3 regions of the Limosilactobacillus oris genome follow, and region 2 is predicted to be linked to each of the others. Evidence: predicted binding sites of a transcription regulator. Region 2 holds the regulator's gene; each other region holds the start of a gene.

What was found. Region 2 encodes Rex, which represses fermentation and respiration genes when NADH is low (regulators of the CRP and FNR family bind a similar motif). Its sites were predicted from a motif close to TTGTGAANTANTTCACAA; they were not measured.
Region 1: a site for Rex is predicted at 1,611-1,628, ahead of N4599_RS05170 (class II fumarate hydratase). Genes of this name have one in related genera too.
Region 3: a site for Rex is predicted at 3,225-3,242, ahead of adhP (alcohol dehydrogenase AdhP). Genes of this name have one in related genera too.

What each region holds. Positions count from the first base shown of each region.
Region 1 covers NZ_CP104398.1:999,302-1,004,193, forward strand. The annotation lists gene N4599_RS05165 (flavocytochrome c) at 1-162, opposite strand, end outside; gene N4599_RS05170 (class II fumarate hydratase) at 185-1,573, opposite strand; gene N4599_RS05175 (malolactic enzyme) at 1,897-3,525, opposite strand; gene N4599_RS05180 (LysR substrate-binding domain-containing protein) at 3,673-4,554, shown strand; gene N4599_RS05185 (peptidylprolyl isomerase) at 4,856-4,892, opposite strand, start outside.
Region 2 covers NZ_CP104398.1:792,707-797,598, forward strand. The annotation lists gene N4599_RS04140 (APC family permease) at 1-732, opposite strand, end outside; gene groL (chaperonin GroEL) at 1,055-2,683, opposite strand; gene groES (co-chaperone GroES) at 2,746-3,030, opposite strand; gene N4599_RS04155 (redox-sensing transcriptional repressor Rex) at 3,217-3,858, opposite strand; gene N4599_RS04160 (ABC-F family ATP-binding cassette domain-containing protein) at 4,089-4,892, shown strand, end outside.
Region 3 covers NZ_CP104398.1:930,723-935,614, forward strand. The annotation lists gene N4599_RS04840 (ATP-dependent Clp protease ATP-binding subunit) at 1-1,550, opposite strand, end outside; gene N4599_RS04845 (CtsR family transcriptional regulator) at 1,566-2,033, opposite strand; gene adhP (alcohol dehydrogenase AdhP) at 2,176-3,198, opposite strand; gene N4599_RS04855 (matrixin family metalloprotease) at 3,493-4,191, opposite strand; gene N4599_RS04860 (lipocalin/fatty acid-binding family protein) at 4,702-4,892, opposite strand, start outside.

The DNA.
Region 1 (4,892 bases), 210 kb from region 2:
ATTCCCACCCAGTTCCTCCTCCTTTTCCAGCACGGCCACCTTCATGCCCAGCTCGTGGGCCTGAATAGCAGCGGCCAGCCCGGTTCCACCAGAACCGATGATGACAGCATCATAGCTGTCATCCAGCTTGCTAACTGATAATGGTTGAAACTTTTCTGCCATTATTAATTGATCTCCTTTTTAATTAGTCTTCACGATCAACGTTAGTCATCTTCAGCATATCCATCCATTCGTCGTACTGTTCTTCAGTCACCTTGCCGGACTTCAGGGCTGCTTCCTTCAACGTGCTGCCAGCCTTGTCAGCGGCTTGGGCAATCTTGGCGCTGTCGTGGTAACCAATGTGTGGTGACAGTGCGGTAACCGTCATCAGCGAATTGTCAACCAGTTCGGCCATCCGCTTTTCGTTGACGGTCATGCCAGCAACACAGCGGTCAGCAAAGCCAGTGATAGTTCCGGCCAAGAGGTCCGCCGATTCCAGGAAGGCGTCGATCAGGACGGGCTTGTAAACGTTCATTTCAAAGTTACCTTGGGATGAAGCCATCGTAACCACGGTATCGTTACCGAAGACCCGAATAGCTGCCATCGTAACGGCTTCCGCCTGGGTTGGGTTAACCTTCCCTGGCATGATGGATGAGCCTGGTTCGTTAGCTGGAATGTTTAATTCATCGTAACCAGCCCGGGGACCAGAAGCCAAGAAACGAATATCCTGAGCAATCTTGAACATGTCAGCGGCTAAAGTCTTCAAAGCACCGTGGACTACATCCAGTCCAGAGTGGTTAGCTAAGCCGTAGAACTTATTGCTCTTGGCAGTCAGCTTCAAGCCGTAAACTTCAGACAGCTTTTCAGCAATCTTTTCCGGCATCCCTTCGGCGGCATTCAAGCCAGTACCAACGGCAGTTCCACCAATTGCTAATTCGTTCAGGGTTGGTTCCAAAGTCTTGATGTAGTCCAAGTCGTGTTCCAGTGCGGAAACGTAGCCAGAAACTTCTTGACCGAACGTCAACGGCACGGCATCTTGCAGGTGGGTCCGGCCAACCTTAACCGTCTTCCAGTACTTGTCCTGTTTGATCTTCAATTCGTCAATCAGGTGTTGAACCGCTGGCTTCAGGTTGTCTAAGGCTTCCAAAGCCACCACGTTCATCGCGGTTGGGAAAGTATCGTTTGAACTCTGCCCCTTGTTGACATCATCGTTTGGTAAAATTTCGATGTCCGGGTTGATTTCGTGAGCCTTGTGGGCCACGACTTCATTAGTGTTCATGTTGGTTTGCGTCCCAGAACCAGTCTGGTAAACCTTCAATGGGAAGTCCTTGCGCAGGTCTTCATCACTTAACGCGAGCAATTCATCGATTGCTTTCACGATTAAGTTACCCTTGTCAGCAGAAATTGCATTGGTTTCCATGTTCGCCTGGGCCGCTGCCTTCTTAATGTTCAGTAAAGCACGAATAATTGCTAACGGCATGTACTGACCAGTTGGGAAATTATTGCGGCTCCGTTCCGTTTGCGGTCCCCATAATGCACTTGCGGGGATTTTAACTGGGCCTAAAGTATCTTCTTCTGTTCGGTAATCAGACATAATAAAAACCTCCAATGGATTATCATGCAATAACAACTTGTGAAATGTTACACATCATTACGCCATTATCCTAACTCATCGCCACTGCAATAGTCAAACCTTTAACATTTTATAAATTTCACTTATGGAATTAGGCGTCTATCCCGGTGTGATAGCCTTTTCATTTAGGCGGTGTGATTTTTTCACAAGGTTTTAAAAACAAAAAATGCCCCTTAACTTCAAAAAGTTGCTGGAGCATTTTCACAATTAAGCTCATTTTCACAAGCTAGATTAACAGTTTGCTTGCAAGTGCTTATTAAATAGCTAATCAGGTGACGGCATATTTAATACTTGGCTTCCCAGGTCATTTTTTCCACGGCCGTTTGGGCGTCTGTGATTCCCTCGCCGGCCAAGTCCTGGTCGATTGCCGACTGGGCAACCGTGATGGCAACCCGCTTCGAGAAGTCCGCTAGCTTCTCCACCGGCGGAAGGACGGCGGCCCCCGGCTGGTCAGGGTCGACAATGCCACTCAGGGCGTGCGCGGCGGCTGCAATCATCTCATCATTCAACAGCTTGGCTTGGGCGGCCAGGGCCCCAAAGCCAACTCCCGGGTAAATCAGGGCGTTATTGGCCTGACCAATGTGGTAATCCACGCCGTCATAATTAATCGTTCCTGCCGGAATTCCGGTGGCAACTAGAGCCCGGCCAGCAGTCCACTTTAGCAGGTCAGCCGCCTTGGCTTCGGCCAGCTTAGTAGGGTTGGATAGTGGGAAAATTACTGGTCTCTTAGTGTGGGCCGCCATTTCCTTGACGACTGCTTCACTGAAGGCTCCCGGCTGGGTCGAGGTCCCGATCATGACGGTTGGGTGCACCGCCTTGACTACGGAAAGCAGGTCAGTCAGCTCACCCGCATTTGCAAATTCGGTCCGCTGACGGGTAAACAGTTTTTGCTTTGGGGTCAAACCCGGTGTGTCTTCGAAGAGGAGCCCTTGTTTATCAACCAGGTAGAAGCGCTTCTTCGCTTCCGCGGGTTCCATCCCCTGCCGAATCAGTTCCTCATACAGCATCTTAGCGATTCCCATACCGGCAGTTCCGGCACCAAAGGTCAGGAAGGTCTGGTCGGTCAGCTTTTCCTTGGAGATGTTCATGGCACCCAGGACCCCGGCGAGGGAAATGATCCCGGTACCCTGAATATCATCATTAAAGGTTAAAATCTGGTCCTGGTACTTATCGAGGATCCGGGCCGCGGTGCCCCGACCGAAATCTTCGAAGTGGAGCAGGCTCTTGGGGAAGAGTTTCTCAACTTTTTCGACGAAGCGGTCGATAAAGGCAAAGTACCGGTCGCCACGAACCCGGTGCTGGCGGTTGCCAAGGTAGTTGGGATCATCCAGCAGCTGCTGGTTGTCGGTCCCGGCGTCAATCGATACCGGCAGGACCTGGGCCGGGTCAATGCCAGCGGCTGCGGTGTAGACCATCAGCTTTCCGACCGAAATATCGACCCCGTTGACACCCCAGTCACCAATTCCCAGGATTCCCTCCGCATCGGTGACCACGATCAGGCGAATATCACGACCGTCCGCGGCATCGGCCAGCTCCGTGGCAATGTCCTCCGGATGGTTGACATCCAGGTAGGCGGCATCCTGAGGCCGCAAGTAACGCTCATCGTACTGTTCGATGGACTCGGCAATTACTGGATCATAAACAATCGGCATGAATTCGGTAATGTGCTGCTTCATCAGGTAGAAAAACAAGGTCCGGTTGGTATTGAAAATTTCCATCAGCAGGTGGCGCTTTTCAATTCCCGACGTCTTGGACTGGTACAAAGCGTAGATTTCTGCCGCCTGTTCTTCGATTGTTCGCACGTGGGTTGGCAGCAAGCCCAGCAGCCCCAGCTCACGTCGTTCCGCCACCGTAAACGCCGTTCCCTTATTCTTAAAGGGGTCATTCAAGATTTGCATTCCCTTACGCATCATAGTGTCACTATCCCTCTCTAATCTTTCTTCTTATGCAATTAACGATTCTCATCATAAGAGGGCCACTAATTTATAGTCAAACTTATGTTACACTATCAATAAAGTTGATATACCAGGCTTCGATTACTGATCTAGGGGGATTTATTTATGAAGATCAAGGATCTTGAATACTACCAAAAATTAGTCGAATACCAAAATTTTTCTCAGGTTGCTGCTCACTTCCAGGTCAGCCAGCCGACAATCACGATGGCCATTCAGCGCTTAGAAAAGGACTTTGGCAGTGCCTTTTTCATCCGGGACCACGTTCATAAGCAGCTGCACATCACACCAGCGGGCCAGCAGTTTGCCAACCACGTTACGGTCATCCTTAACGAACTCCGGGTGGCCCGGGAAGAAATTGCACGGACCCAGTCGACCCGGATTCGCTTTGGCCTACCGCCAATTATCGGCAACTACTACTTTCCCCCGCTCACCCCGATGCTGATGCGGGCCAAGCTGATGTCCCACCTCGATACCTATGAACACGGCTCCAAGGAGCTGTTGCGGATGCTGGAACAGGGCCAGCTGGACATTGCCCTCCTCGGCTCTCTAGAAGCCCTCCGCCAGGCCCGCCTGCACACCCAGGAATTTGCCCGCTATCCTTTTAAGGTCATCGTCGGCAAGAACCACCCGCTGGCCCGTCAGAAGAAGGTCTCTTTTGCTGCTCTTAAAAATGAACGTTTCATCGTTCCAGGAAGCGAATTTTTCCACGAACAGGCTTTCAAGCAGATGTGCCATAACGCCCATTTTCGCCCGAAGGTTCTTTTCCGCACACCCGACATCCACGTAATTAAGGCGATGGTGGCCGAAAATCTGGGGATTTCATTTCTGACCCAGCTGGCAATTGTCCCAAGTGACGATGTTGTTGTCCTCGCAATCACCGACGACGACCAGCCGACTTTCAGACTTTCACTGGCGACTCGGGAAACCGAGGTTCTCTCGGCCGACCAGCAAAAACTCTGGCAGCTATTGACGGAACAGGCGAAATAAACCCGTAATGACTAATAAGAGCCGTTAATCATATAGCAAGTTTTTTCGGTGAATAACATCTCAGGCTTAGTAGGGACACTGGTTTTGTCGTCACGAAAACAATCTCCAGTGTAATGACGTCTTGGTAAAAGTAACGACTGGGGGTAGAAATATCATTCACCAGGGTATCCCCAGGAAGCGCAGCAGCAGCAAACCAATCAGATGAACAAGATATTCCCGGGGCGGCAAGCCAATCTCCCGGGTAACAGCAAACCTGACCGTAAAAAGGAGGTGCATAACTAGTTATGCACCTCCCTTTTAACTATTCTTCAATTGTAATTTCGTTCATCATAACGTCT
Region 2 (4,892 bases):
AGGCTTATTGAAGTTAGGTACCGCGTTGCTGACGGCTTCCACCCCGGTTAGCGATGAGGAACCGGCAGAGAAGGCCCGGATAAACAGGACAACGCTCATCCCAGCAACCGGCGTGCCATAGTCAGCCGGGGCTTGGTAATGAATGTGGCCCGTTGCCACGTTATAAAGTCCCCACACAATCATGATAAAAATCATAATAACAAAAAAGTAGACCGGCACCGTCAGGAAGTTAGCACTCTCGCTCATCCCCCGCAGGTTCATGAACATAATCAATAGAACAATGATAATCGCAATCGGAATCGAAAATTTATAGAGGGCCGGCACAGCGGAAGTAATCGCCTCAACCCCAGAGGTCGTGGAAACCGCGACGGTCAGCATATAATCGACCAGCAGCGAACCGCCGGCAACCAGCCCCCCATTGCTTCCCCAGTTTTGGGTGGCAACAATGTAAGCACCACCGCCACTCGGGTATGCCCGGATAATTTGCTGGTACGAAAGAGTAATTGCCAGCAGTAAGACTAGCACAATTGCGGCAATCGGTACCGAGTACCAGAGCGCTGCCGCTGAGAGTGTTACCAGGACAGTCGTAATTTGCTCAGGGCCATATGCCACTGACGAAATTGCGTCAGACGAAAGCATGGCCAGCGCCTTGAACTTTGTCAGGTGCGTTTGCCCCTCATCCAAGGTCTTCAATGGTTTCCCAATTAATACACGTTTAAGATAACGCCACATTGCTATCCTCCTACTCAGTTAAGTATTTTATCATCCTCGTATGACTGAACAATGTTACAACTAATTATCCTACTTTTCAATCACCATGGCGATGAAAATTCTGATTTTCGCCATAATTGCTCATATTTCCCAGGAAATATTCCCCCTAAACAAAAAAGTGGAGACGATGAACTGACCTGACCACTTCATTGCCCCCATCCCCGTCGACGCGTAGCTTGCCTATTTGAACTGCTAGCCACAACGCGGTGGCCTTACCATGTTTAAAATAGCAAAGAGGCTGGGATTAATTCCCAGCCCCCTTTTACTTTAACTTAACTTCAAATTACATCATACCGCCCATGCCGGCACCGCCTTGTGGTGCGGCTGGTTGGCTGCCTTCTGGTTCTGGCTTGTCAGCAACGACTGCTTCAGTCGTTAACAGCAAGGCAGAAACTGAGGCTGCGTTTTGCAGGGCAGAACGGGTAACCATCGTTGGGTCAACGATTCCGGCAGCAACCATGTCTTCGAACTTGTCGTCGGCAGCGTTGTAACCAATACCTTCCTTTTGCCCCTTCAATTCGTTAACGATTACTGAGCCTTCTACACCGGCGTTTTCAGCAATCTGACGAACAGGTGCTTCCAGGGCAGCCTTAACAATGTTGACACCAGTCAATTCGTCACCACTAGCTTCAACCTTTTCAAGTGCCGGGATAACGTTTACCAAGGCTGTACCACCACCAGGTACGAAACCTTCTTGAACAGCAGCCCGGGTAGCGTTCAAAGCATCTTCGATCCGGTACTTCTTTTCCTTCAATTCAGTTTCAGTAGCGGCACCAACCTTAACAACGGCAACCCCACCAGAAAGCTTTGCCAAGCGTTCTTGCAGCTTGTCCTTATCAAAGTCTGAAGTCGTGTTTGCAATTGCCTGCTTGATTTGGTCAACCCGTTCAGCAATTGCTTCCTTAGCACCAGAGCCGTCAACAATCGTCGTTGCGTCCTTGGTAACAGTAACCTTGTTAGCTTGACCTAATTGATCAACGGTAACGTCCTTCAGGTTCATCCCCAGGTCGTCGGAGATAACAGTACCACCGGTCAAAACAGCGATATCTTGTAATTGAGCCTTCCGCCGGTCACCAAAACCTGGTGCCTTAACAGCACAAACGTTGAAGGTTCCCCGAATCTTGTTCAAAACAAGGGTTGGCAGAGCTTCACCAGTGATGTCATCAGCAATGATCAACAGGGCACGGCCTTGTTGAACAACACTTTGCAGTAATGGCAAGATGTCTTGGATGTTGCTAATCTTTTTGTCGGTGATCAGGATGTATGGGTTGTCCAAGTCGGCTTCCATCTTATCGTTGTCAGTTACCATGTACTGGGACATGTAACCACGGTCGAAGCTCATCCCTTCAACAACGTCAACACTCGTGTCAACACCACGGGAGTCTTCAATCGTGATGACACCATCGTGACCAACCTTTTCCATGGCGTCGGCAATCAGCTTACCAACTTCTGGATTAGCAGCAGAAATGGAAGCAATTTGGGCAATGTCGCTCTTCGTCTTAACTTCGTGTGACATGCTCTTCAGTGCTTCAACAGCCGCCTTGGTGGCCTTGTCAATCCCCCGCCGGATGCCAACTGGGTTAGCACCAGAAGTAACGTTCTTCATGCCGGCGTTAACAATTGCCTGTGCCAGTACAGTGGCAGTAGTCGTCCCGTCACCGGCGATGTCGTTGGTCTTGGATGCAACCTCAGCGACCAGCTTAGCACCCATGTTTTCGAATGGGTCTTCCAGGTCAATGCTCTTTGCAATCGTAACCCCATCGTTAGTAATCGTAGGGTTGCTGTACTTTTGACCTAAAACAACGTTCCGTCCCTTTGGCCCCATCGTTGTCTTAACGGTATCAGCCAGCTTATCTACACCAGCGAGCATTGCGCCGCGGGCGTCTTCTGCAAACTTAATGTCTTTTGCCATTATATTGTCACCTCAAATAAGAAATTCGTTTTTAAAGTGTTATGTTCTATCTTTATATTAAGCTAGTCGATTACAGCAACTAAGTCCTTTTCGTGAACGACAAGGTACTTTTTGCCGTTGTATTCAACTTCATTGCCGGCGTACTTGTCAAACAGTACCCGGTCGCCCTCTTTAACAGCTGGAGCAAGCTTTTGACCGTTATCAAGGGTCCGTCCCTCACCAACGGCAATTACCTTACCAGTAGTCGGCTTTTCCTTTACGTTGGAAGCAAGGACAATCCCACCAACGGTCTTTTCTTCTTCAGTTTCAGCTTGTAGAACAACGCGATCTCCTAATGGTTTTAACACGTCAATCCCTCCATCTTGTTAATTAATAAATTTGCTTTTAGCACTCTTGCTTGTTAAGTGCTAACCGCAATTCTTACTATACACCACCCTTGACCTAAAAAGCAACTGATAAGTTTGACTAATTTTGACTATTTCAGGTAATAAAAAATCCCGCCGACACCCCAGAGTATCAGACGGGAAATATCACTATTTCTTATTATCAGAATAGTTCTTAATAAAGTAAATCAGTGTTTGCAGTTCATTAGTCAGGTCAATATTTTGTACCTGAACCTCCTTCGGTACGGACAGGCGGACTGGTGAGAAGTTTAGGATTCCCCGGACACCGGCCTCAACCAGCTGGTCCGCAACCTCCTGAGCATGTTCGCCGGGAACCGTCAAAATGACAATGTCAATTTGCTGTTCCTGGAGTTGCTTTTTAATATCCGTTGCCGGGTATACCGGAATCCCGCTCTTGATCTTATTCGCTAATTCCGGCTTAGTATCAAAGGCCGCGCTAATCCGCAGGTTCGTGTCCTGGTGGAAGTTAAAGTTCAGCAGGGCGCTTCCTAGGCTGCCGACCCCGACCAAGGCCACGCTGACCAGTGAATCCTGGTGCAAAATCCCCTTAAAGAACTTTAACAAGCTCGCTACGTCATATCCATAGCCCCGCTTTCCCAGTTCACCAAAGTAGGAAAAGTCCCGCCGAATCGTCGCCGAATCAACTTGAACCGCTTCAGATAGTTCGGTCGATGAGACCCGTTCCTTCTTCGCGTTCAGTAAAATCGTCAGGTAGCGATAGTAGATAGGTAACCGCCGTGCCGTCGCCCGTGGTATTTTCTTTGTTGTCATCTTTATCCCCCTATTCATCTTCTTTTGCAACGTGTCCTGTAAAGTGATTGGGATGTAACTTATTAGTTGAACGGCTACGTTGCTCTTGTGAAATTTAGTTCCTAACTATTCTAGCAATTAACCGTCGTTTTGTGAAGCGGTATACAAAATAATTCCACTTTTTTAATAAAAGAAGGGGAAATCTGCTAAAATAATGATTGTTAGCATAATGATATTAGCGAGGTTTCAAAATGATTCTGTTGCAAACAAACGACGTCGAGCGCCGCTTCGGGGCCGACGTTCTCTTCCATAATATTAACCTGCAAATCCAGGAGCACGGCCGCACGGCGCTGGTTGGCCGCAACGGAGCCGGCAAAACTACTTTGTTAAAAATGATTGCGGGAATTACCAGTCCTGACGAAGGAACCATCAGCAAGGCGAAGGACCTTTCCATCGGCTACCTAGCTCAGGATCAAGGTTTAGATAGTCAAAACAACATCTGGGCAGAGCTTGATACCGTCTTTGCCGACCTGCATAAAGAAGAACAGGCAATCCATGACCTGGAAAAGCAGCTGGCAACCCTTGACGCCACGAGCGGCCAATACAGCCGGGTAATGGAACAGTACGACCGCCTTCAAGGAGATTTTAAAAAACGGGGCGGTTTTGAGTATGAATCCCGAATGCGGGGCATCCTCACCGGCTTTGGCTTCGGCGAAGAATACTACGACACTCCAGTTAACGCCCTTTCCGGTGGGCAAAAGACCAAGCTGGCACTGGCTAAGATTTTATTACAGGCACCCAACCTGCTAATACTAGACGAACCAACTAACCACTTGGATATGAACGTGCTGGCCTGGCTAGAAGACTACCTCAAGAGCTACCAGGGCGCCCTGCTGGTTGTTTCCCACGACCGCTACTTCCTGGACCACGTTGTCAAGGACGTCTATGATTTAGACAACCGCACCCTCCGGCACTATACCGGCAACTACACCCAGTTTGTCCAGCACAAGCAGGAATGGTTAAAGGCGGAGTGGAAGCACTACGACCAGCAGCAA
Region 3 (4,892 bases), 140 kb from region 2:
TTATGGAGGACCTTTTCTAAGTTGATCAGCCGGTCGCTTTCACTCCGCTTCAACTGGGTTAGCGGCACACCAGTCCACTCGGCAACGACCTTGGCAACGTCTTCGCCGGTCACTTTGAGACGGTAGTGCTGCTCTGCCTGCCGTTCACTGACCCGGTCAGCCTGCTGCTCCTGCTTAGCCCGCAGCGATAATTCCTGTTCCCGCAGGTCTGCTGCCCGGTCAAAGTCCTGCTGCTCAATTGCTGCTTCCTTAGCAGATTGCAGTTCGGCGATTTGCTCGTCTAATGATGGCTTGCGGGTCTTCTTCTCCTCAGCATTGATTCGGACCATAGCTGCCGCTTCATCCATCAAGTCAATTGCCTTGTCCGGGAGGAAGCGGTCAGAGATGTAGCGGTCGGAGAGCTTAACAGCCTGTTCCAGCGCCTCATCAGTAATCTTGGCATGGTGGTGGGCCTCATAGCGTGGCCGTAATCCCTTCAGGATAGCCAGACTTTCTTCTGGGGTTGGCTCGTCGACCTGAACTGTTGCAAACCGCCGTTCCAGAGCTGCGTCAGATTCAATGTACTTTTGGTACTCGTCAAGGGTAGTCGCCCCGATTGTTTGCAGTTCTCCCCGGGCTAAAGCCGGCTTCAAGATGTTGGAGGCGTCAATGGCCCCCTCAGCACCCCCGGCTCCAATCAGCGTATGCAGCTCGTCAATAAAGAGGATGACGTGCCCGTCCGCCTGGATTTCGTCAATCACCTTTTTGAGACGGTTTTCGAATTCGCCCCGGTACTTAGTGCCCGCGACCAACGAACCCATATCGAGGACCATCAGCCGCTTATTAGCCAGCTCAGCTGGAACCGTTCCGGCCACCATCTCTTGGGCTAGGCCTTCAGCAATAGCGGTCTTCCCTACTCCCGGCTCACCAATCAGCACCGGGTTATTCTTGGTCCGGCGACTGAGGATCTGAATCGTCCGCCGAATTTCAGCATCACGCCCGACGACAGGATCCAGCTGCTGGTTCCGCGCCATCTGGGTCATGTCCCGAGCCAGCTTATCAAGGGTCGGTGTACCACTCTTGCGGTTGTTTCCCTGACGGTTGGTTTGACGCCGGAGCTGGCTTTCCGCTACTCCTAACCGCCGCAGGGTCACCTTCCGAACCTGACGGGGCAAAACATCTAGGCTAAAGAGAATCCGCGAAGACAGGACACTCTCATCCGCAATCAGCGCCAGCAGCAGGTGTTCAGTCCCAATTTTGAGGGAGTGCATCTGCTGGGCCTCCTGACCAGCCAGGGCCAAGACCTGCTTAGCTTTCGGTGAATATGGCAGGTAGTCAGCTGGGCCGAGCTGGTCAAGCGTTCCGTAACCAATTAGCCGTTCAATCTCTTCACGAATATCATCACTGGTAATTGAAAACTGCTCAAAAATCTTGTTGGCAATCCCATCCTTATCCATTGCCAACGCGAGCAAGAGGTGTTCAGTCCCCACTGCTTGGTGTTTAAAGTATTTAGCTTGTTCATGGGCAATCATTAAGACATGCTTAGCACTAGGAGTAAACATGTTATCCATTAGCAATCATCCCTTCTAACTTTCATACCGTAATCGATTCAGTAGCGAAATCAACACGCGTGCTCTTAACCGGGCTTCAATATCGGTATCGCCAACGTCCAGTGTCTGCTTAGCAAGTGCCACAAGCATCAAGTCACCCTCGCGCTGGGTGATGACCTTTTCATCGTAAAGGGTCTGAACGATGGCAAACGCATCACGTTCTCGAATTGAGTCGCCAATTGTTTGGATTAATGAGTTTAACACGTCAATGTTATCAAGTAAATTAACACGCTCAATCCGGATATAACCACCGCCGCCACGCTTGCTCTTGACGAGGTAACCATTTTGAATGGTAAACCGGGTCTTGATGACATAGTTGATCTGGGACGGAACCACGTCAAAGTGGTTTGCAATCTCGGAACGGCGAATCTCAATCTGAGCAGAGTCGCCCAGAATTTCTTTCAAGTAAGCTTCAATAATATCTGAGATACTCTTATTCTCCATCATTCACCCTCCGTTATCTGACTAATACTGACCATTATTTTATCATAATTTGTATTTTTTGCCCATCCAAAGTGCTCGTATAAGAAAACAGGACTGCAGCCTCGCTACAATCCTGTTTTCTGATTAACCTAATTAACTGTAATTACTTTTCGAGGGAGAAGTCAACAACGTTCCGACCAACAACCTTGTTGTCCTTTAATTCTTGGATCATGTCATTGATTTCGGAAAGTTTCCGGGTCTTAACGATTGGGTGAACCTTGCCTTCAGCACCGAATTGGAAGCACTCAGCTAGGTCTTGACGAGTACCAACCAGAGAACCGGCAACGATGATGCCGTCCAGAACAGTCTTGGCAATGTTCAGCTTCATGTCACCTTGTGGAAGGGCAACGGCAACTAACTTGCCATCTGGGCGCAGGGAGTTAACTGCTTGGTCAAAGGCTGCGGTCGTAACGGCAGTAACAACTGCAGCGTGAACCCCGCCAACCTTTTCTTGAATCTGTTCGTCAACATTGTCATCGTGACGGTTGATGCAGATTTCAGCACCGTTTTCCTTAGCAGCCTTCAGCTTGTCTTCGTTACCATCAACGGCGATAACGTGGGCACCAAAGACGTTGTGGGCAAATTGAATCCCCAGGTTACCCAGACCACCGGCACCAACGATTGATACCCATTGACCAGGCTTGATGTCAGCAACCTTCAAAGCCTTGTACATCGTAACCCCGGCACAAGTTAAGGAAGTAGCTTCAACTGGGTCCAAGCCTTCTGGAACCTTAACGGCGTAGTCAGCTGGAACGATACATTGTTCAGCCATAGCACCATCAGCAGTGTAACCAGCGTTCAGAACGTTCCGGCAAAGAGTTTCACGGCCAGTCAGACAGTATTCACAGTGACCACAGCCCTTGAAGAACCAAGCGATTGATACCCGGTCGCCAACCTTTAAGCTGGTAACACCAGGAGCAACCTTTGATACCCGGCCGACACCTTCGTGACCAATAATCCGGCCCGGCTTCTTACCAAAGTCACCAGCAGCACAGTGAAGGTCAGTGTGGCAAAGACCACAGTATTCCATGTCAACCAGTGCTTCACCCGGCTTCAAATCACGAAGCTGAACATCCTTAACAGTAACGTATCCATCGACTGGATCATTGATAACAGCAGCTTTCATATGCTAAGATCTCCTTCTCAAAAGACATGTTATTTTTTTCACAATTATTATGATACCAGAGACCCCCGTTTTTTTAAAGCCTTCTTTCGGATATTTTTCAAATAAATGTCAAACCGCTGTCGCTAAGATAGCACGCTTTTCGCCACTAATACACGGCTAAGGATACTCAAACCAATTCCAGAATTTACTAAAGTTTTCTTTTGAAATTTACTAACTAAAAATAACAAGATTGCATATCATCTCACAATCAGTCTTTTTGACCATGAACCTCCGTCAGTAATAGTCGTTCTTCCATTAATTACTAGTGCCGTACAGCAACCGAATAGTCTGGCGGTCAGCCTTCGTAATCCCGGTCCGAACATTATTCGGGATCATTACGCTATAACTGCCCTGTGGCGCGTGGGCCAAGCCGAGGGCATGCCCTAGCTCATGCTGGGCCACTTCGCTACGGAAAATCCGACTGGTGTATTCCAAGTGCGGTGCGTCGAGGGTTGAATGTGCTCGGATCAAGGCGTGGGTATCGGGATTATACTCAGAACGGGTGGAGCCCAGCTGGGTGGTAACGTACCCGACCGCGGGCGACGGTTGCCCATTAGAAAGGTCGCCAGCCTCAGCGATAATGTCGGCCTGACCGCGGTGCCGGGTCCAGGTCAGATGAACGACGCTTGTGCTATTCCACGCTTTGACCGCATCTCGGAAGGCGGCTACGAGTGGGCGATTACGGGTCGCCAGGTAAATTTTCAAGCGGGTAGTGGGCCAGCGGTAACCCTCCAGCGGAACCGGGGTCTTATTCGGTATGTACAGCTGGTGCTTAGCGGCGCGGATGGCTTGGGGAGAGTCGTCACTGGCAGACTGGTCGGTCGCGGAGTTTGCATTCACGCTGAACGCCGGGACCGGGCTGACTGTTGGCTGGTCTGCTGCCCATGCCATCGCTGGCAGAGCCAGAGCCAGCACCAGCGTTGCGTTGACAATCAGCGATTTAATCATTGCCATCATCCCCTTCCTAGTTACGTGCTCTTTTCTGATAATGTTCTCATTTAATAGTAGAAAAGACAAGCCATGCCACCACTTGAGATTATCGGCAGAATTATTAAGGAGAAGAGTGCGGCACGATGAATAAAACGGCACTTCATACTGCGCTCTTCTTCGGGGCTTGCCGCGTTAATCAGCTTATCATGCTCGCCAGCCTGCTGCTACGCCGTAACACTATCAGCTTTAAAACAGCAAAAAGGCTGGAACATAAGTACTTTTACCAAGTTCAAATACGAACAGCGCGGTACACAAAAATGGGTTCCAGTGTCCGGTATAATCGAACTCTGGAACCCTATTTGCGCTCCCTTTTGCTTTAAACGAGAATATGATCGATGAACCGGATTCCCAGAATGATTACCGCCCAGTGAATTTTACCGCCTGCTGAAACGCTTCTTGTAGGCCTAGCAGACTTGAAACCGAACGCTGAGCCCTTGCTTATCCGCCTGAGTACCGGTCGCTTTTCTCTAAATCCTAATGAACATTTTGCATCATACCATCAATTTGTGCGGCGTCGGTCTGTGATTGCAACGTGCCAATGCTAATCGTCTTTTGGTCGGCAGAGCCGCCGACACTGTACCTGACTGTGTCGCCCTTGACCTTGAAGGTAATACCACTAGCAGAATCATTGCCTTCGCTAAAAGTATAGCTGTCACCGTTTTGGG